Regions from separate parts of the Streptomyces sp. T12 genome, predicted to be linked through region 2. Evidence: predicted binding sites of a transcription regulator. Region 2 holds the regulator's gene; the other holds the start of a gene.
The links. The regulator HspR, encoded in region 2, represses chaperone genes until heat shock. The targets are predictions, from matches to a motif close to TTGAGNNNNNNNNNCTCAA.

Region 1 (11,050 bases), 3.2 Mb from region 2:
GGCGCGGCGATGAGCCGGACGCCCGCCAACCGGACTCCCGCCAAGAAGAAGCGGGACGTCGCGGCCGAGGCGTTCGCCGAGGGGATGCGGCTGGTGCGGGCCAACCCCGCGCTCGCCGCCGTCGAGTTCAGTGTCTGCCGCGACGAGAAGTGCGAGACGGCGCCCCGGGACGGACTCGTCCGCGTCTCCTCCAGCGGCACGCTGCACGCCCACCCGGCCCGCATCGCCGATCCCGCCGTATGGGCCTGGTCGATCGCGCACGCCGTTCTCCACCTCGGCTTCGGCCACGTCCCGGCGGCGAAGGGGGAGCGCGAGCAGCCCGACCGCTACGACATCGCCGCGCGCTGCGTGGTCGTCAACCGCTTCCTGCTGTCCTTCCCCGTAGGCAGTGCCCCGGACGACCGGCCCCTGTCGTACCCGGACGGCGACGAGGAGCGACTCGCCGCGCACTGGCGACGCGACGGGCTCCCGGCCGCGTACGAGCACTGCGGTACCGCGGGCGGTGAGCCCGACCAGCTGCTCGTGGAATGGCGCGGCTGGTACCACCAGCCCCCGGACCACCAGCTGGCGTTCGCCACCGCGCTGACCCGCACCGTCTCCGCCGCGATGGACATGGCGGGCGGCCGCCGCGACTCCCTGGACGGCGAGCCGCTCAAGAAGCGGCCCTGGCAGTGGGCGCTGGAGTGGTTCATCACCTCCTACCCGCTGCTCGGCGGCATCGCGGCCGGCATCAAACTGGTCGCCGACGCCGAACTCGCCCACGCGCACGGCATCTCCGTCGCCGCCGTCAACGCCGAGGCCGGCGAGATCTACATCAACCCGCTGCGCCACTTCGAGGACGAGGAGTGGCGGTTCATCCTCGCCCACGAGATGCTGCACGCCGCCCTGCGCCACGGCGACCGCTGCGGCACCCGCGACCCGTACCTGTTCAACGTCGCCTGCGACTACGTCATCAACGGCTGGCTGCGCGAGATGCAGGTCGGCGAGATGCCCCACGGCCTGTTGTACGACGCGCAGTTCACCGGTCTGTCCGCCGAGGAGGTGTACGACCGGATCGTCGGCGACCTGCGCCGGATGCGCCGGCTGGGCACCCTGCGCGGCAAGGGCGTCGGCGATGTGCTGGGCGCCCCGCTCGGCGCGCCCGGCGACACGTGCGACCTCGACGAGTTCTACCGCCGCGGCCTCTCCCAGGGGCTCGACCTGCACCAGCAGCAGGAGCGCGGCTTCCTGCCCGGCGGCCTGGTCCAGGAGATCCGCGCGCTCAGCCACCCGCCGCTGCCCTGGGACGCCCGACTCGCCCGCTGGTTCGACGAGTTCGTGCCGCGCCCGGAGCCGGTCCGGACCTACGCCCGCCCCTCGCGCCGCCAGTCGTCCACGCCCGACATCCCGCGCGCGGGACGCTACTTCCCGCCCGAGGAGATCGCCCGCTGCACTTTCGGCGTCGTCCTGGACACCTCCGGCTCCATGGACCGGGTGCTGCTCGGCAAGGCGTTGGGCGCCATCGCCTCCTACGCCGCGGCCCGGGACGTACCGGCGGCGCGGGTGGTGTTCTGCGACGCGGCACCGTACGACGCCGGGTATGTGCCGGTGACGGACATCGCCGGGCGGGTGCGGGTGCACGGCCGCGGCGGTACGGTCCTGCAGCCCGGGATCGACCTGCTGCAGCGCGTGGACGACTTCCCGCCGGGCGCGCCCGTCCTGGTCATCACGGACGGCTGGTGCGACGTGCTGCGGGTGCGGCGCGAGCACGCGTACCTGATTCCCCAGGGCCGACGCCTGCCGTTCACCCCCCGTGGGCCGGTCTTCCGGGTGCAGTGAGCCCGAGTGTGATCGGATGGGGGACACGGACCCAGGAAACGGGCCCCCACGCGAAAGGAAGAATCGTGGCTACCACGCGCTCCGCACACACCGTCTGGGAAGGCAACCTGCTCGAGGGCAACGGTGTCGTCAACTTCGACTCCTCCGGTGCCATCGCCGCCCAGCCGGTCACGTGGGCCTCGCGCTCCCAGGACGCGAGCGGCAAGACCAGCCCCGAGGAGCTGATCGCCGCCGCGCACTCCAGCTGCTTCTCCATGGCGCTGTCGCACGCCCTGGCGGGTGCCGGCACGCCGCCCACCAAGCTCGTCACCTCGGCCGACGTGAGCTTCCAGCCGGGGGAGGGCATCACCGGCGTTCACCTCACCGTCGAGGGCACCGTTCCCGGCCTCGACGAGGAGGGCTTCGCCGCGGCGGCGGAGGATGCCAAGAAGAACTGCCCGGTCAGCCAGGCGCTGACGGGTACGACGATCACGCTGACGGCGAAGTTGGCGTAGCGCTCCGCAGGGGGAGCCCCGGGGGGGCGGCCCTCCGGGCCGGCCCCCCGAATCCTGAGCGGGCGCTCAGCCTCCGTTTGGCACCCCGCCTCCCGGTCACCCGTCCCATTGACAAGAACCCGCTCAAGTTTTGTGCTGGAGTTCAAGGGGCGCCCTGGCGGAAGGGGACAGCGATGGCACGCGCGGTCGGGATCGATCTCGGGACCACGAACTCGGTGGTGGCCGTCCTGGAGGGCGGCGAGCCCACGGTTGTCGCCAACGCGGAGGGGGCCAGGACCACACCGTCGGTCGTGGCCTTCGCCAAGAACGGCGAGGTACTCGTGGGGGAGGTGGCCAAACGGCAGGCGGTGACGAACGTCGAGCGCACCGCCCGCTCGATGAAGCGGCACATGGGTGACGGACCCTGGCGCTTCCCGGAACAGGGGGACGTCGACGGCACCCGCTACCGGGCGCAGGAGCTGTCCGCCCGGGTGCTGCAGAAACTGAAGCGGGACGCCGAGTCGTATCTCGGCGAGGACGTCACCGACGCGGTGATCACCGTCCCCGCCTACTTCGACGACGCCCAGCGGCAGGCCACCAAGGAGGCCGGGGAGATCGCGGGCCTGAAGGTCCTGAGGATCATCAACGAGCCCACGGCCGCCGCCCTCGCCTACGGCCTCGACCGGGGCGAGGAGCAGACGGTGCTCGTCTTCGACCTCGGCGGCGGCACCTTCGACGTCTCGCTGCTGGAGATCGGCGACGGCGTCATCGAGGTCAAGGCCACCAACGGTGACACGCACCTGGGCGGCGACGACTGGGACCAGCGCATCGTCGAGCACCTCGTGAAGAAGTTCAAGGGGTCGTACGGCATCGACCTCGGCAACGACAAGATGGCGCTGCAGCGGCTGCGCGAAGGTGCCGAGAAGGCCAAGATCGAGCTGTCCAGCTCCTCCGAGACGACGATCAACCTGCCCTACATCACCGCCTCCGCCGAGGGCCCCCTCCACCTCGACGAGAAGCTGACCCGCGCCCAGTTGCAGGAGCTCACCGCGGACCTCCTCGACCGCTGCAAGACCCCCTTCCACCAGGCGGTCAAGGATGCCGGCATCAAGCTCTCCGCGGTCGACCACGTCATCCTCGTCGGCGGCTCCACCCGCATGCCCGCCGTCACCGACCTCGTCAAGGAACTCACCGGCAAGGACCCGCACAAGGGCGTCAACCCCGACGAGGTCGTGGCCGTCGGCGCGGCCCTCCAGGCGGGCGTCATCCGCGGCGACGTCAAGGACGTCCTGCTCCTCGACGTCACCCCGCTGTCCCTCGGCATCGAGACCAAGGGCGGCATCATGACGAAGCTCATCGAGCGCAACACGACGATCCCCACCCGGCGTTCGGAGATCTTCACCACGGCCACCGACAACCAGCCCTCCGTCGGCATCCAGGTCTACCAGGGCGAACGCGAGATCGCGGCGTACAACAAGAAGCTCGGCGTCTTCGACCTCACCGGCCTGCCGCCGGCCCCGCGGGGCGTCCCGCAGATCGAGGTCGCCTTCGACATCGACGCCAACGGGATCATGCACGTCTCCGCCAAGGACCTGGCCACCGGGCGCGAGCAGAAGATGACGGTGACGGGCGGCTCGGCGCTCCCGAAGGACGACATCGACCGCATGATGCGGGAGGCCGAGCAGTACGCCGAGGAGGACCGCAACCGCCGCGAGGCGGCCGAGACCCGCAACCAGGCCGAGCAACTCGTCTACCAGACCGAGAAGTTCATCCGCGACAACGAGGACAAGGTCCCGGCGGACACCAGGTCCGAGGTCGAGTCGGCGATCACCGACCTCAAGCAGCAACTGGAGCAGAACGCCGAGACGAGCGCCCTGCGCACGGGAATCGAGAAGCTCGCCTCGGTCAGCCAGAAGATGGGCCAGGCGATGTACGCCCAGACCCAGCAGACCCCGACGGACAGCACCACCGGCACGGGCACCGAGCACACCTCACCGCAGGACGACGAGGGCGTGGTGGACGCGGAGATCGTGGACGACGAGAAGGAGCAGAAGGGCGGGGCGGCCTAGGGCGCCGCCTAGGATCCGGCCCGCTCCCAGCCCCGCTTCTCCGGCCGCGGCCCCAGTTGCTCGGGGTCGCGGGTTCGGTACACCACGTACGGCCGGAACAGGTACTGCACCGGTGCGCTGAACATGTGGACCAGCCGGGTGTACGGCACCAGGGCGATGAGGGCCATGCCGAACACCGCGTGGACCTGGTACAGGACCGGGACGCCTGCCATCAGGTCGGTGTCCGGACTGAGGGTGAACAGGCTGCGGGCCCAAGGGGCGATGGACCGGCGGTAGTCGTAGCCGTCGCCGGAGGTGTGGGACAGCTTGGCGACCATGCCCAGCACGATCGCCGCGACCAGCACGAGGTACATGAGCTTGTCGTTGACGGTGGTCGCGCGGAACACCGGTGCCCGGGTGCGGCGGCGGTGGACCAGCAGCGCGATCCCGCCGACCGTGACGATGCCGGCCGCCGTGCCGCCGTAGAGGGAGAACAGGTGGTAGGTGCGCTCGCTCACGCCGACGGCGTCCGTCCACGACGCGGGGATGAACAGACCGACGACGTGGCCGACCAGCACGAACAGGATGCCGTAGTGGAAGGCGGGCGAGGCGATGTTCAGGAGCTTCGACTCGTACACCTGGGAGGAGCGTGTGGTCCAGCCGAACCGGTCGTAGCGGTGGCGCCAGGCGAGGCCGGCGACGAGCAGGGCGAAGGTGACGTAGGGCAGGACGCCCCACAGGAGGGTGGTCATGGGCGCGCCCCCGTGTGGTCGGTCGGAAGAGTGGCGCACACGGCGTCCAGGACGGACGCGTACGGTGTGCCGAAGTCGGTGAGCCGGGCGCGGAGTTGCTCCAGGCACTCCCGGTGTTCCAGAAGGAGGTCGGTGTTGCCGGTGCGGGCCGTGAACTCCAGTACCGCGGGCAGGAAGTCGGGCAGCTCCTCGCCGGCGAACTCCAGGCCGTGCGCGCGGTAGACGTCCTTGAAGCGGACCAGCGACATGCCGCGCCGCCGGGTGTCCCCGTCGTGCCACCAGCTCAGGTACAGGCTGTGGCGGTTCTTGAAGTCGAAGACCTGGACGTAGTGGGCGGCCAGCTCCTGCGGGGGCGTGACCATCGCGTGGTCGGTGAACTCGCGTAGTTGCGGGGCGGCTTCGCGCAGCAGTGGCAGGCGGGCGCGGAAGTCGTCGTCGGGGTAGGTCAGGCAGAGCGCGGCCGCTTGGTAGAGCACCTCGAAGGACGGCATCAGGCCTCCTCGGCGTCGGCTGTGGGGGGTGTGGGGGTTGTGCCGGCCGTGTCGTCCGTGTCGTCCGCGGTCTGCCGTCTGCGCAGGAGGTGGAAGTTCTCCACCGGCACCAGCGGCAGCAGCTTGCGGCCGGAGTCCTGGCCGAAGGGTCCGTCCCCGCCCATCCCGGGCCCGCCGTCGTAGTCCAGGCTGCAGCCCTGCGGGAGCGCCGACTCCTCAAGGCGCCGGGCGTCGCCGACGGCGGCCGTCGGAATCACGTACCGGTCCTCGTACTTGGCGATCGCCAGCAGCCGGTACATCTCCTCGATCTCGAACTGCCCCATGCCGACGGCTGCCGCCACCGAAGGGTCCGGCTCCTCACCGAGGTTGATCGCCCGCATGTGGGAGCGCATCGCGGCCAGTTTCTCCAGCGAGGACCGCACCGGCGCGAGGTCGCCGGCCGTGAACAGCTCCGCCAGGTACTCCAGGGGGATGCGCAGGCTGTCGATCGCGCCGAACAGGTTCCGTGCGTCCTCGCCGTCGTGCCCGGTCTCGGTCAGCGCGTCCACCACCGGGGAGAGCGGCGGGATGTACCAGACCATCGGCATCGTCCGGTACTCCGGGTGCAGCGGAAGCGCCACCCGGTACTTGCTGATCAGCGCGTGCACCGGGGAGCGACGGGCGGCCTCCAGCCAGTCGTACGGGATCCCCGCCTCCTCGCAGGCCCGCCGCACCTCGGTGTCCTCGGGGTCGAGGAAGACTCCCAACTGCGCCTCGTACAGGTCACGTTCGCTGCGCACCGAGGCGGCGGCCGTCACCTTGTCGGCGTCGTACAGAATCACCCCGAGATAGCGCAGCCGGCCCACGCACGTCTCCGAACAGACCGTCGGCAGACCGACCTCGACGCGCGGATAGCACAGGGTGCACTTCTCGGCCTTGCCGGTGCGGTGGTTGAAGTACACCTTCTTGTACGGGCATCCCGTCACGCACATCCGCCAGCCCCGGCACCGGTCCTGGTCGACGAGGACGATGCCGTCCTCCGCCCGCTTGTACATCGCGCCGGACGGACACGACGCCACGCAGGACGGGTTGAGGCAGTGCTCGCAGATGCGCGGCAGATAGAACATGAAGGTCTGCTCGAACTCGAACCGCACCTTGTCCGAGGCCTGCCTGCGGGCGCGCTCGACCATCGGGTCGAAATCGCCGTGGGCGGGGGCGCCGGCGAGGTTGTCGTCCCAGTTCGCCGACCACTCGATCTTCATCGGCTTGCCGTCGAGCTGCGATATCGGCTGCGCCACCGGGAAGTCGTCGCCCAGCGGGGCGTCGGTGAGGTTCTTGTAGTCGTACGTCCAGGGTTCGTAGTAGTCCTTGATCTCGGGGAGTTCGGGGTTGGAGAAGATCCCGGCGAGCTTGCGCAGCCGGCCGCCCGCCTTCAGCTTCAGCGCGCCGCGCCGGTTCAGCTCCCAGCCGCCGCGCCAGCGCTCCTGGTCCTCGTAGCGGCGTGGATAGCCCTGGCCGGGGCGGGTCTCGACGTTGTTGAACCAGACGTACTCCATGCCCCGCCGGTTGGTCCACGTCTGTTTGCAGGTGACCGAGCAGGTGTGGCAGCCGATGCACTTGTCGAGGTTCATCACCATCGCGATCTGGGCCATCGGACGCATCAGTACTCGACCTCCTGGCTGCGGCGGCGGATCACCGTCACCTCGTCGCGCTGGTTGCCCGTCGGGCCCAGGTAGTTGAACGCCCAGGACAACTGGGCGTAGCCGCCGATGAGATGGGACGGCTTGAGGATCAGCCGGGTGAGCGAGTTGTGGATGCCGCCGCGCTTGCCGGTGGCCTCCGTCTTCGGTACGGCGACCGTGCGCTCCTGCGCGTGGTGCATGTAGACGGTGCCGGGCGGCATACGGTGCGAGACGACGGCCCGGGCGACGACCACGCCGTTGCGGTTGACCGCCTCGACCCAGTCGTTGTCCACGGCGCCGATCGCGTCCGCGTCCTGCGGGGACATCCAGATGTTCTGGCCGCCACGGGACAGGGCCAGCATGAAGAGGTTGTCCTGGTACTCGGAGTGGATGGACCACTTGTTGTGCGGGGTGAGGTAACGCACCGTCACTTCACGTTGCCCGTCCGGACCGAGGCTCGGTTCGCCGAACAGCTTGTTCATGTCCAGTGGCGGCCGGTAGACCGGGAGCGCCTCGCCCAGCTCGTGGATCCAGTCGTGGTCGAGGAAGAAGTGCTGGCGGCCGGTGAGGGTGTGCCAGGGCTTGAGGTGCTCGGTGTTGAGGGTGAACGCGGTGTAGCGCCGCCCGCCCGACTCGCTGCCCGACCACTCCGGTGAGGTGATCACCGGCACCGGCGCGGCCTGCGTGTCCGCATACGTGATCCGCTTGCCCTCGTGCTCGTCCGCGAGGTGCGCCATCTCCTGCCCGGTGCGGGCCTGAAGGGTGCGGAAGCCCTGGGTGGCGAGGCGGCCGTTGGTGGTGCCGGAGAGGGCGAGGATGGTGTTCGCGGCCTTCACGGCCGTATCGAGCAAGGGGCGGCCGTCGTGCCGCACGCCGTTCAGCCGCCTCAGGTCCTCGACCTCCTCGTCCGGCTCCAGCGTGATGCCCTTGGCGGGCAGGCCGAGTTGCTCGACCAGCGGGCCCAGCGCCGTGAACTTGGCGCCGATCGCCGTGTAGTCCCGCTCGACGACGGTCAGGTTCGGCATGGTCTTGCCGGGCACGGGGTCGCACTCGCCCCGCTTCCAGTCCAGGACCACCCCGCCCGGCTGGGCGATCTCGCCCGGGGTGTCGTGCTGGAGCGGAGTCGCCACCAGGTCTTTGCGCACGCCCAGATGGCCGACGGCGAGCTCGCTCAGCCGCTCGGCCAGCGCCTTGAACGCGTCGAAGTCGGTGCGGGCCTGCCACGGCGGATCCACGGCCGGAGTGAAGGAGTGCACAAAGGGGTGCATGTCCGTGCTGGACAGGTCGTGCTTCTCGTACCAGGTCGCCGCGGGCAGGACGACGTCCGACAGCAGCGTGGACGAGGTCTGCCGGAAGTCCAGCGACAGCAGCAGGTCGAGCTTGCCCTCGGGCGCCTCGTCGCGCCAGGTCACATCCCGCGGCCGTACGTCCTCGGAGGCCTCCTCCGCCTGAAGGGAGGAATGCGTGCCGAGCAGGTGCCGGGTGAAGTACTCGGCGCCCTTCGCGGACGAGCCCAGCAGGTTGGCCCGCCACAGTGTCAGCACCCGCGGCCAGTTCTCCGGCGCGTCCGGGTCCTCGCAGGCGAACTTCAAGGTGCCCGCCCGCAGTTCGGCCACCACCCGCGACACCGGATCACCGAACACCTCGCCCAGCTCCAGCGGATTGCGGTCGAAGGTCGGATACGACGGCATCCACCCCGCACGCGCCGACAGCGCGATACAGTCCGCGCCCGTCATCCCCCGGAACCGGCCCGCACCGAGCGGCGAGGCGAGCACGTCGGCCGTGAACCGGTCGTAGCGCCACTGGTCGGTGTTGAGGAACCAGTACGCCGTGCCGATCATCTGGCGCGGCGGCCGCGACCAGTCCGACGCCGCCGCCAGCGTCGCCCAGCCGGTCACCGGACGGCACTTCTCCTGCCCCACGTAGTGCGCCCAGCCGCCGCCGTTGCGGCCCTGGCAGCCGGTGAGCTGGAGCAGGGCGAGGAAGGCGCGGTAGATCGTCTCGGAGTGGAACCAGTGGTTGGTGCCGGCCCCCATCAGGATCATGCAGCGGCCCTTCGACCGCTCGGCCGTCCGCGCGAACTCCCGCGCGATCCGCACGCACTTGGCCGCCGGTACGGAGGTGTGCGCCTCCTGCCAGGCGGGCGTGCCGGGCGCGTCGGCGTCGTCGTACGACACCGGCCAACGGCCCGGCAGCCCCTCCCGCGCCACCCCGTACTGCGCGAGCAGCAGGTCGAAGACCGTCGTCACCAGCGGCCCGCGCGCTCCGCCGAGCTTCGTCGCCGGGACACCGCGCCGTACGACGTCCCCGCGCCCCTGCCCGTGCGGTCCGCCCTCGGTGTCGAAGCGGGGCAGCAGCACCTCCACGGCTGCGGCGACCGCACTGCCGTACAAGCTCAACTGCGGGTGTATGTCGCCCAGTTCGAGGTTCCACCGGCCCTTGCCGGAATCGGTCCAGCGGAAGCCGAGTGAGCCGTTCGGGGCGACCGCGCGGCCCGTCACCTCGTCCAGCACGACCGTCTTCCACTCGGCGCTCTCGCCCGCCTTCCCCAGGTCCGAGGCGCGCAGGAACTTCGCCGGGACGTAAGCCCCGTCCCGCTCCTCCAGGGTGACGAGGAACGGCAGGTCGGTGAACTGCCGTACATAGTCCGCGAAGAACGGTGTCTCGCGGTCGACGAAGAACTCCTTGAGGACGACGTGGCCCATGGCGAGGGCCAGCGCGCCGTCCGTGCCGGGGTGCGGGTGGAGCCACTCGTCGGCGAACTTGGCGTTGTCGGCGTAGTCGGGGGCGACGACCACGACCTTCTGGCCCCGGTAGCGGGCCTCCGCCATCCAGTGCGCGTCGGGGGTGCGGGTCACCGGGACGTTCGAGCCCCACATCATCAGATACGCCGCGTCCCACCAGTCGCCCGACTCCGGTACGTCGGTCTGGTCGCCGAAGACCTGCGGGGAGGCGACGGGCAGGTCGGCGTACCAGTCGTAGAAGGACAGCATCGGGGCGCCGATCAGGGAATGGAAGCGCGCGCCCGCCGCGTGCGACACCATCGACATCGCGGGGATTGGGGAGAAGCCGGCGATGCGGTCGGGGCCGTACGTCTTGATGGTGTGCACGTGCGCGGCGGCGACCAGCTCGATCGCCTCGTCCCAACTCGCCCGCACCAGGCCGCCCTTGCCGCGCGCCCGCTGGTAGCGGCGGCGGCGCTCGGGGTCGTCCTGGACGTCCGCCCAGGCCAGGACGGGGTCCCGCAGGCGCTCCTTCGCCTCCCGGTACATCTCCAGGAGCACTCCGCGGATGTACGGGTAGCGCACCCGGGTGGGGGAGTAGGTGTACCAGGAGAAGGCGGCGCCGCGAGGGCAGCCGCGGGGCTCGTACTCGGGGCGGTCGGGGCCGACGCTCGGATAGTCGGTCTGCTGGGTCTCCCAGGTGATGATGCCGTCCTTGACGTACACCTTCCAGCGGCAGGAGCCCGTGCAGTTCACGCCGTGCGTGGAGTTCACGACCTTGTCGTGGCTCCAGCGGTCCCGGTAGAAGGCGTCCGCCTCCCGCCCGCCGGTCAGCTCGACGCTGTGCAGATCGGGCGCGGGCGTGCCCGGCCGGAAGAACCGGCCGGCCTTCAGCAGCACCGCGCCCGGCTCGGCGGGCGGCTCGGCGGGCGGGGTGGGCGGTATCCGGGTGTCGGTCACAGGCGCTCCCTTGCTTGCCCTGGTCCCGAACCTAGGGCGGGGCGCGGGAGCGCACCCCTTCACCGCACCCGTACGGGTTCCCGGCACCCGTACGGGTCAGGCCTTGCGGGCGACCCCCGCGTAC
Region 2 (11,050 bases):
GCAGCTCGTCATCAAGCCCGTCGACGGCGCAGGCGGCCAGGGCATCGTCATCGGCCCCAAGGCAGACCGCGAGACGATCGAACGCACTCGCAAAGCCGTCATCGCCGACCCGCGCGGCTTCATCGCCCAGCGGCCCGTCGCCCTGTCCACCTCCCCCACCCTCGCGGGCGAGCGCATGGCACCGCGCCACATCGATCTGCGGCCCTTCGCCGTCAACGACGGCAACGATGTCTGGGTGCTGCCCGGCGGCCTCACGCGAGTCGCCCTCCAGGAGGGCAACCTGATCGTCAACTCCAGCCAGGGCGGCGGCTCCAAGGACACCTGGGTGCTGGCCGAGGGGCCGGCGGAGTCGCCCGTACCGCTGAGCGCCGGCGATCCGCTCGCCGTCGCGCCGCGTCAGCTCGGACCCGACGGCACCCCCACCGTCGTACAGGAAGGGACGCAGCAGCAGTGAACGACGTGATCCTCTCCCGTATCGCCGAGGCCCTGACGTGGACCGGACGGTATGTCGAGCGTGCCGACGCCACGGGCCGCATCCTCGACGCCTATCTCCACCGCATGCTGGAGGACCCCTGGCGCGACGAGGACGTGGCCTGCCGGTCGTTGTACGCGATCCTCGGCATGGACGCCGGCGGTGCGCCCGTCGACATGCAGCAGGTCCTCGACCAGCTGGCCTTCGACGCCCGCTCGACGGGCTCGATCGAGGGCGCCCTCGGCGCCGCCCGGCTGAACGCGCGCAGCGCCCGCGAGGCGGTGTCGTCGGAGATGTGGGAGTGCCTCAACTCCACCTGGCACGCCCTCGCCGACCAGCGGCTCGCGGCCCGGCGGACCGGCCCGTACGCGTATCTGGAGCTGGTGCGCAGGCGCGCGGCGCTGTTCTTCGGGCTGGCCGACTCCACCATGAGCCGGGACGACAGCTGGCGTTTCGTCGTGCTGGGCCGCAGCCTTGAGCGGGTGGACATGACCGTACGGCTGCTGTCGGTGCGGGTGCTGGACGCCGCGCACGCGCCCGACTGGCCGACCCTGCTGAGCGCGTCCGGCGCGGACGAGGCGTACGCGCGCGTGTACGGCGGCTTCGGGGACACGCCGCGGGTGGCCGAATTCCTTCTGCTGGACCGCGACTTCCCGCGCTCGGCGCTGCACGCGCTGACCACGGCGGAGGAGTGTCTCACGGCGCTGGGCCGCCCCCGCCAGGACCCGGCCCGGCGCCCGATCGGCCGGATGCGCACCCGCCTCGAATACCTGGACACACACACGCTCGAAGACCAACTGCCCCTGCTGCTGGAGGACTTGCGGCAGGCCTGCATGGCCTCGATGGACGCGGTGGCCGACCGGTTCTTCCCGTACCAGGGGCCCGTCGAGTGGGCCCAGGAAGGAGCGTGAGATGACCGCCCAGGGAACTCGCCGTCTCCGTATCAAGCACACCACGCACGTCTCGTACGCCCAGCCGGCCGCGTCCTCGCACAACGAGGTCCGCATGACCCCGCTGACGCTGCCCGGCCAGACCACGCTGGACGCCCGGGTCACCGTCAGCCCGACGGCCACCACCTGGGCGTACTGGGACTACTGGGGCACCCAGGTCACCGGCTTCGACCTGATGGACCCGCACGCCGACCTCACCATCACGGCCTCCAGCCTGGTGGAGACCCACCCCCCGGGCCCGCTCCCCGAGGCGCCCACGTGGCGGGTGCTGGCGGAGGAGGTGGCGTCCTCCCGTCTGCTGGAGTTCGCCGGCCCGACCTCCCGTACGACCGTCCCCGACCTGCTCCTCGAAAAGGCGCGGGAAGCGGCGGCCGGTCTCGATCCGCACGAGACGGCGCTCGCGGTGTCTACGCTGGTCGCCGACCGGGTGTCGTACCTCCCCGGCACCACGAGCGTGAACACGTCCGCCGCCGAGGCCTGGGAGCAGGGCGCGGGCGTCTGCCAGGACATCACCCACCTCACGATCGCGCTGCTGCGCTCAGTGGGCCTGCCCGCCCGCTACGTCTCCGGCTATCTCCACCCCGAGCGGGAGGCGGAGCTGCACCGGCCGGTCGCGGGGCAGAGCCACGCCTGGATCGAGTACTGGGCGGGCGACTGGTGCGGCTACGACCCCACCAACCGGACGCGGGCCGACGAGTCCCACGTCGTCGTCGGCCGCGGCCGCGACTACGACGACGTCACCCCGCACAAGGGCATCTACCGCGGCGTGCCCGGCGGGCCGCCGGAGGTGACGGTGGAGTTCACGCGGGTGGCGTGAACGAAGCGGTGCAGAGGCAGCGGCCGGGAGGGGGCCGGCGGAGTGCCGGCCCCCTCCCGGCCGTTTCGTGTGCCTGTCAGCGGGCGACCATGAACTCCAGCGAGGAGCTCTGCTCGCCGACCCGCCCGTAGGGGCCTTACTTCAGCCCGATGGACGTGCAGTCCGCCTTGTACTTGGCGGTGCAGATCTCGGACAGCTGGTAGATCCCGTCGGCGACGACGGTCTCCTCGATGTTGTCCTGGGTCAGGGCGACCACGGGGACCAGCAGCGCCCGGATGTCCTGGTCGGTCGGGCTGTCGACCTGGTCCTGGGTGAGGGAGTCGAACTGGATGTCGTGGCCCTGGACCTTGGCCACGGCCATCTCCGCGGCGCTCTCCGCCTCCTGCGGGTACGACTTGTACACGCTCATGTACTGCTCGCCGCTCACGATCCGCTGGACGCCGTCCAGTTCGGCGTCCTGCCCGGTAATCGGCGGCAGTTCGGTCACGCCCGCTGCCTTCAGGGCCTTGATGACGCCGCCGGCCATGCCGTCGTTGGCGGAGTAGACGCCCTTGATGTTGTTCACGCCGATGGACTTGATCGCCTGGGCCATGTTGGCCTGGGCGTTCTCCGGCTTCCAGTCCTTGGTGTCGTAGGACTTGGCGACGTCCACCGAGCCGTTGAGCTCGGAGAGGGCGCCCGCCTTGAACTGCTTGGCGTTCGGGTCGGTGGGCGAGCCGTTCATCATCACGATCTTGTCGGACGAGTCGACGTCCGGGCCCATGGCCTCCAGCAGGGTGCGGCCCTGCACCTCACCGACCAGTTCGTTGTCGAAGGAGACGTAGGCGTCGATCGGTCCCTCGGCCAGGCGGTCGTAGGCGATGACCGGGATCCCGGCGTCCTTGGCCTTCTGCACGCCGTCGGCGATGGCGTGCGCGTCGACGGCGTCCAGCAGGATCACGTCGACCTGGTCGTCGATCATCTTCTGCAGCTGGCTCGCCTGCTTCTTCGCGTCCGCGTCGGCGTTCAGGTAGACGACCTGGCCCTGCTTGTCCGTGAGCTCCTGGACCTTGCTCCTGATGATGGGGTAGTCGAACTTGTCGTAGCGCGTGTTCGCCGTCTCCGGCAGCAGCAGCCCCACGGTGATGTCGTTGCCCTTGGTCGGGCTCGCCTCACTGCTGTCCCCGGTGACGCCCAGTGCCCCGCACGCGGCCAGCGAAAGGGTCATCGTCGACGCGGCGGCCACGGCTGTGGCGGTACGGCGCAGGGGGCGCATGGGACGCATAGAGGAGCTCACTTCTGGTGCCTTCGGGACACGGACGCGCCATTGCGCCCAGATGTCTGAAAAGACAACGCGGCGACGACCCTCAGCGTCAAGCGGAACTACTTAACGAGTGCGCAACACCACGCTCCGCTGAGCATGTGAAGACATCACGGATCGCCTCCAAACGGCCATTACACCCCCTCCACCGAACCTTGGTCGAAGAGTCGACCAAGATCCGTACAACCAACGCCATTCCTCGCGAGTCGTGATCAGGACAGCTCCCTGACCGCTGTTCCGCACCCGACCAGAGGATCGAATGAACCCAGCCAGACGTACGACCGCCGCTGCTGCCACGACGGTCGTGCTCGCCACCGCGGGCACCCTGCTCGCGACGGTCCCCGCGTCCGCCGCCGTGACCTGCGCCTCACCCGTCTTCAAGCGGCAGTTCTTCGCGAATACGACCCTTTCCGGCACCGCGAAGAAAACGGACTGCGACAGCGCCATCGACCAGAGCTGGAGCGGGGCTCCCGTCACCGGTCTGCCGAAGGACAACTTCTCCGTCCGCTGGACCGTGACGCGGGACTTCGGCTCCGGCGGCCCCTTCTCCTTCGCGGCCTCGGCCCAGGACGGCATCCGCGTCTACCTCGACGGCATCCGCAAGATCGACCTGTGGAAGAACGTCTCCTCCACGGTGTCCAAGACGGTCAACGTCACGATCCCGTCCGGCCAGCACACCCTGCGCGTCGACTTCGCCAACTGGACCGGCACGGCCAACGTCAGGTTCGGCTACACGCCCCGCACCACGGCGTCCGTCGACACGGTCAAGCCCCTTGCCCCGACCGGCACTTCGGTGGCGTACGACCAGGCGACCGGCAAGGCCAAGCTGACCTGGGCGAAGAACAAGGAGATGGACCTCGCGGGATACCGCGTCTACCGCCGCCTCAAGGGCGCCGCCTTCCCCGGCACGCCCCTCGCGACGACCGCCTCCACCACCTATACCGACAGCACCCTGCCGGTGACCGGCGCGACGTACTACTACGAGATCCGCGCCCACGACAAGGCCGGCAACGAGTCGGCCGGTACGGCGGACCAGGCCGTCACCACCGTCGACCGGGTCGCGCCCGGCGTGCCCACCATCACGAGCGCGACGGGCGAGGTGACCCCGACCGGGGGTACCGGCGGGCTGCTGGTCGGCTGGGACAAGGTCGCGGACGCGGCGACGTACCGCGTCTTCCGGGCGGCGAGCGAGAACGGCACGTACACCGAGGTCGCGAGCACGGACCAGCTCTCCTACCTGGACACCTCGGCCGTCGAGAGCACCGTGTACTACTACCGGGTGTCGGCCGTCGACGCGGCGGGCAACGAGTCCGCCCGGACCGAGCCCCAGCGGGGCAGGATCTGGGACAACGATCCGCCGCCGCTCGTCACCGGCCTGAGCGTCACCCCGACCGAGTACGGCTTCCAGCTGGACTGGGACAAGAGCCCGGCCCAGGACTTGCGGCACTACACGATCCACTGGGGCGAGCTGTGGGGCGATGAGGGCGAACAGGTCTGCGCCGCAAGCCTGGTGGACTACGTCTCCCCCGACGAGACCTCCTACGCGTACACCACGCTCCCGGACGGCGACGAGGTCTGCTTCTTCGTCGACGCCGTGGACGACGAGGGGAACTCCGCCAACAAGTGGAGCGACGATCCGGTCGAGGCCGTGCGGGTCACCGAGCTCGACATGACGCCGAGCGTGGCGACGCCCGAGGGCTCACCGCTGCGCCTGACGGCCACGGGCGCGGAGGGCGACGAGGGCAACCAGCTTGAGTGGTCCGGGCTCGGCGCGGGCGAGGAGGAGTCCGCCGACCCCGCGGAGAGCTTCCGCGTCTACCGGTGGAACCCGGCCTCCTCGACGTACGAGAAGATCGCCGAACTCCCGGCCGCCGCGTTCACGTACTTCGACACCGGCGCGCGGCGTGGCACCACGTCCTACTACTGGGTGACCGGTGTGCAGGCCGACGGCACCGAGTCCGTGCCCGCGGGCGACTGGACGGTCACCGCACCCGCCGCCTGACCCGGCCGGCGGCCTGCGAGGATCATCCGCATGACCGTCACCGAAACCCCTGTCGAGGACAGCCTGTTCGGCCCGCTGACCGTCCGCCTGGACACCGAGCGCGGCGAAGTCGTCGTCGAGGGCGAGGCGATCCCGCTGATCGTGCTGAGCCGTGCCGCCGGTACCGAGACCGACGACCACATCCCCGTCGGTACCCGGGACGGCGGCCGGCTCACCCTCACCGTCGCCGGCGAGGAAGCCTCCGTGTACCCCGCCAAGGGCCGGCTGACCCGGCGTTCGTTCCGGGTCGACGTCCGGCATGCGGGCCACGTCTGGCGGCTGGTGCCCGACTCGTTGCCGGGGAGCCGATTCCTGCGGGACGGGCGCCGATTGGGGGACTTCTTCTCCGAGGGCGACGGGGAAGTGACCGCCGAATGGCGTCCGGAAACCGGGCCGGACATCGAGCCGGGCATCGAGCCGGACTCCACGGACGCCGCCCTGGGCTACGCCCTCGCCGCGGCGTTCGGCACGGGCGCACAGCCGATGTGGATGCTGGTCGGCGATGCGATCGGTGACCTGATTCCCTGACACCGGTACAGCCGACGACATGGGCCGTACAACCAATCGGCGTTCCGGCCGGTCTGTTCGGCGACGGTTGATCACCGCCGTCGCCGAACAGGACTGAAGGACCGCATGAACCCAGCCAGACGCACGACCGCGGCCACCGCGACCGCCCTCGTGCTCGCCACCGCGGGCGGCCTGCTCACGGCCCTCGCGACCCCCGCCTCAGCCGCCGTGACCTGTACCTCGCCGGTCTTCAAACGCCAGTTCTTCGCGAACACCACCTTCTCCGGTACGCCGAAGAAGACCGACTGCGACAGCGTCATCGACCAGAACTGGGGGACGGGCGCCCCGGCATCCGGTCTCCCCGGCAACTATTTCGGCGTCCGCTGGACCGTCGCCCGCGACTTCGGCTCCGGCGGCCCCTTCACCTTCACCGCCTCCGGTCTGGACGGCATCCGCGTCTACCTCGACGGCGTCCGCAAGATCGACCTGTGGAAGAACACCTCCACCACGGTCTCCAAGACGCTCAACCTCACCATCCCGCAGGGCAAGCACACCCTGCGCGTCGACTACGTCAACTGGACCGGCACGGCCAACGTCAAGTTCGCCTACACGCCGCGCACTTCGGCGACCTACGACAAGGTGGCGCCGCTGGCGCCGACCGGGGCCACCTGGAAGTACGTCTCAGGCACCACCGGCAACACGGCTGCCCTCAGCTGGGCGGCCAACAAGGAGATGGACCTCGCGGGTTACCGCGTCCACCGGGCGCCGGCGGGCACCGGCACCTGGACCCGCGTCGGTACGACCACCAGCCGCACCTTCTCCGACACGCCGCCGTCGACCGGGCAGTCGTACGTCTACCAGATCCGCGCCTACGACAAGGCGGGCAACGAGTCGGCGGGCACCGCCGCCCTGGGCCCGGTGCCCACGCCCGACTTCACCGCGCCGGCCGCGCCGGTGCTGACGGTCACGAGCACCGCGGACGCCAACAACCTGTCCTGGACGGCCCCCGCGGACGCCGTCGCCTTCTCCGTCTTCAGCAAGAAGAGCTCGGAGACCGCCTGGACCGAGCACCCCGAGACCACCGAGACGAACTGGTCCGACACCTCGGCGCTGTACGGCGTGTCGTACGACTACAAGGTCCTCGCCTACGACGCGGCCTGGAACCAGACCTACTCCACCGTCGTGAGCGGTGTCCCGACCATCGCCCCGCCGCAGAAGGTCACCGCCACCACCCCGTCGTACGGCGCGGTGATCAGCTGGAGCGAGCCCGCGGACAACGACACCGAGACCTACGCGGTCCTGCGCTCGCCCGCCCCGGCCGACGGCACCCGCACCTGGACGGGCGTCAACTGCCGCGACCGCGCCACGAGCACCGACGCCGCCGGCAACACGGTCCGCAGCTGCACCGACTACGACGGCGAGCAGGGCGCCACCTACGCCTACGTGGTGAAACGGAAGGACATCCACGGCCGCTGGTCCGTCGCCTCCCAGGAGATCCTCGTCACCCGCCCGGGCGACGAGATCGCCCCGCCGGCCGTGACCAACCTGACCGCGCAGGCCCTGGAGTACGGCGTCAAGCTCGACTGGGACCCGAGCCCGGTGGAGGACCTGGCCGAGTACCGGATCTACGAGCAGTCGCATCCGTCCCAGCACCCCGACTACATCGGCACGGTGGACGCCACCAAGTCGGAGACGCTGCTGCGCATGCCGGCGGACGGCGAGGAGAAGTACTACGTCGTCGTCGCCGTGGACCGCTACGGCAATGTCGCGGAGTTCATCGGCGACCCCGAGGGCGACGGGACCTACTGGAGCGACCCGGTCTCCACGGTCTCCGTCACCGAGCTCGACCTCCGCCCGACGACCGCCGCCCCCGCGGCCACGGCGTGCGATCTGGGCTCTTTCGTCGACCAGTCGGGCCACGTCCAGGTGGACCCGTACTGCTACGGCACGTCCTTCACCGAGGCCGACGGCTACCACGTCCACCGCTGGGACCGCGCGACGAACACCTGGGTCCGTCTGACTCAGACGCCCGCGACGACCCCGTACTGGACCGACACCACCGCGCCGGCCGGGACCACCGTCTACTACCTGGCCTCCTTCACCAAGGAGGACGGCACTCAGGCGTACACGGACGTGGCCACCGCCGTCACCCTGCCCAGCGGCAGCTGAGTCGAGGCAACCCGCAGGCCGCCGATGCCTGACGGCATGCCGAGGGGCCCGGAGGTTCACGCCGAACCTCCGGGCCCCTTCGCCTGAGTGCCTGCCTAGTCCTTGGACTTCTTCGGCCGCCACACCACCAGCGCGCTGGTCTGCTGGACCTCCTGGTACGGCACCAGATCCCGGCGGTACGACGCGTGCACCGCCGCCTCGCGCTGCTGCATCGCCGCCGCGGCCCCTTCGACGGCGGCCTGAAGCTCGGCCACTCGGGACTGCAGCGCGGCGACCTGGTTCTCCAGTTCGATGATGCGCTTGATGCCGGCCAGGTTGATGCCCTCGTCCTGCGACAACTGCTGGACCGTGCGCAGCAGTTCGATGTCGCGGGCCGAGTAGCGGCGGCCCCGGCCGGCCGTGCGGTCCGGAGACACCAGGCCCAGACGGTCGTACTGGCGCAGCGTCTGCGGGTGCAGGCCGGAGAGCTGGGCCGCCACCGAGATGACGTAGACCGGGGTCTCCTCGGTCAGTTCATACGGGTTGCGTCGACGACCGTCCATCTGACTCATGCTCCCTTCGCGGCCTGGAACAGCTCCGCCCGCGGGTCCTCGCCCGCGGTCGCCTCGCGATACGCCTCGAGTGCGTCACGAGCCTTCCCCGTCAGGTCCGTCGGAACACTCACCTCGACGGTGACCAGGAGGTCGCCGCGGGTGCCGTCCTTGCGGACCGCGCCCTTGCCCCGCGCCCGCATGGTGCGGCCGTTGGGCGTGCCGGGCGGCAGTTTCAGGGTGACCGGCGGTCCGCCCAGGGTGGGGACCCTGACCTCGCCGCCGAGGGCCGCCTCCGTGAAGGTCACGGGGACGGTCACCGTGAGGTTGTCCTCCTTGCGGCCGAACACCGGGTGCGCTTCGACGTGCACGGTCACGTACAGGTCGCCGGCCGGGCCGCCGCGCTCACCGGGTGCGCCCTTGCCGCGCAGGCGGATGCGCTGGCCGTCCGACACCCCGGCCGGGATGCGGACCTGCATGGTCCTGGACGACTTCGCGCGGCCGCTGCCCTTGCACTCCAGGCACGGGTGCTCGGCCATCAGACCGCGCCCCTTGCAGTCCGGGCAGGGGTCGGTGAGGGAGAAGCCGCCACCGGAACCCCGGGCCACCTGGCCGGTGCCGACGCAGGTCGGGCACACCCTCGGCGTGCCGTTCTTGTCGCCGGTGCCCGCGCACGCCTTGCACGGCGACTGCGAGGACATGCGCAGCGGGACCGTCGCGCCCTCGATCGCCTCGGTGAAGCTGAGGCTGACCTCGGTGTCGATGTCCTGGCCGCGCCGGGGCTGGGTCCGGGTCGTGCCCGTACCGCCGCGATTGAACAGGCCCCCGAAGACGTCACCGAGTCCGCCGCCGAAGCCGCCGGCTCCCCCTTGGCCGCCCTGGGCGCCGCCTCCGAAGAGGTCGCCCAGGTCGAAGTTGAAGGAGCCGCCCGCGCCGCCCGGCCCCGGACGGAAGCCGCCGTTGCCGAAGAGGGCGCGTGCCTCGTCGTACTCCTTGCGCTTCTTGGGGTCACCGAGGACGTCGTTCGCCTCGGAGATCTCCTTGAAGCGCTCCTCCGCCTTGGCGTTGCCCTTGTTGGCGTCCGGGTGGTACTCGCGAGCGAGTTTGCGATACGCCTTCTTGATCTCGGCCTCGGTGGCGTCCTTGGGGACGCCGAGGACCTTGTAGAAGTCCTTCTCGATGAAGTCCTTGGTGCTCATCCTCGACGCCCCTCCTCTCTCCTCGGTTCAACGTCAGCCCTCGTCCGGGCCACCGCTCTCCTTGTCGTCGGCCGCCTCGGTCGCCTCGTCGGCCTTGACCGTCTGCGCGCCCGGCTGGGGCTCGGCGACGGCCACCCGCGCGGGGCGGATGGTGCGCTCGCCGATGCGATACCCGGGCTGCAGGATCGCCACGCAGGTCGTCTCGGTGACGTCCGGCGCGTATGAGTGCATCAGGGCCTCGTGGATCGTCGGGTCGAAGGGCTCGCCCTCCTTGCCGAACTGCTGCAGACCCATCTTCGCCGCGACGGTCTCCAGCGACTCCCCGACGGACTTGAATCCGCCGACGAGTTCGCCGTGGTCCCGCGCGCGGCCGATGTCGTCGAGCACGGGCAGGAGCTCGGTCAGGAGGTTCGCGATGGCGATCTCCTTGACCGTGATCCGGTCGCGCTCGACGCGGCGGCGGTAGTTCTGGAACTCGGCCTGGAGCCGCTGGAGGTCCGCGGTGCGCTCTTCGAGCGCCTTGCGCACCTGGTCCAGCTGGGCCGTCAGACCGGTGATCTGCGCTGATGCGTCCCCGGCCGGGGCCGCCCCCTCCTGGGGAGCGGCCGCCGGCTCGGCGTCTTCAGAGGTGGCGCCGGAGGGGACGTCAGGCTTCTCGTCGAAGCCCGGGGTCTCCTCCGTCACGCGGCACCGTCCTTGCGCTCGTCGTCCACGATCTCGGCGTCCACGACGTCGTCGTCAGCGGCCTTGGCACCGGCACCACCCTGGGTGGCGCCCTCCGGACCGCCGGCGGCCTGCGCGCCCTGGGCGTCGGCGTACATGGCCTGGCCGACCTTCTGCGAGACCGCGGCGACCTTCTCGGTGGCCGTGCGGATCTCGGCGGTGTCCTCGCCCTTGAGCGCGGTCTTCAGCTCCTCGACGGCGGCCTCGACCTCGGTCTTGACCTCGCCGGGGACCTTGTCCTCGTTGTCCTTGAGGAACTTCTCCGTCTGGTAGACGAGCTGCTCGCCCTGGTTGCGGGTCTCGGCGGCCTCGCGGCGGCGGTGGTCCTCGTCCGCGTACTGC

Region 1: dnaK (molecular chaperone DnaK) is a predicted target of HspR. The motif match lies at 2,421-2,439, and genes of this name have one in related genera.

The regions. Positions count from the first base shown of each region.
Region 1 covers NZ_CP117866.1:9,058,559-9,069,608, forward strand. The annotation lists gene PBV52_RS40690 (ATP-binding protein) at 1-13, shown strand, start outside; gene PBV52_RS40695 (hypothetical protein) at 10-1,818, shown strand; gene PBV52_RS40700 (OsmC family protein) at 1,884-2,312, shown strand; gene dnaK (molecular chaperone DnaK) at 2,486-4,360, shown strand; gene narI (respiratory nitrate reductase subunit gamma) at 4,369-5,091, opposite strand; gene narJ (nitrate reductase molybdenum cofactor assembly chaperone) at 5,088-5,582, opposite strand; gene narH (nitrate reductase subunit beta) at 5,582-7,222, opposite strand; gene PBV52_RS40725 (nitrate reductase subunit alpha) at 7,222-10,926, opposite strand; gene PBV52_RS40730 (SAM-dependent methyltransferase) at 11,023-11,050, opposite strand, start outside.
Region 2 covers NZ_CP117866.1:5,821,204-5,832,253, reverse strand. The annotation lists gene PBV52_RS26255 (circularly permuted type 2 ATP-grasp protein) at 1-454, shown strand, start outside; gene PBV52_RS26250 (alpha-E domain-containing protein) at 451-1,383, shown strand; gene PBV52_RS26245 (transglutaminase family protein) at 1,385-2,239, shown strand; gene PBV52_RS26240 (sugar ABC transporter substrate-binding protein) at 2,376-3,494, opposite strand; gene PBV52_RS26235 (PA14 domain-containing protein) at 3,799-5,541, shown strand; gene PBV52_RS26230 (hypothetical protein) at 5,572-6,108, shown strand; gene PBV52_RS26225 (PA14 domain-containing protein) at 6,214-8,256, shown strand; gene PBV52_RS26220 (heat shock protein transcriptional repressor HspR) at 8,352-8,798, opposite strand; gene dnaJ (molecular chaperone DnaJ) at 8,804-9,985, opposite strand; gene grpE (nucleotide exchange factor GrpE) at 10,019-10,669, opposite strand; gene dnaK (molecular chaperone DnaK) at 10,666-11,050, opposite strand, start outside.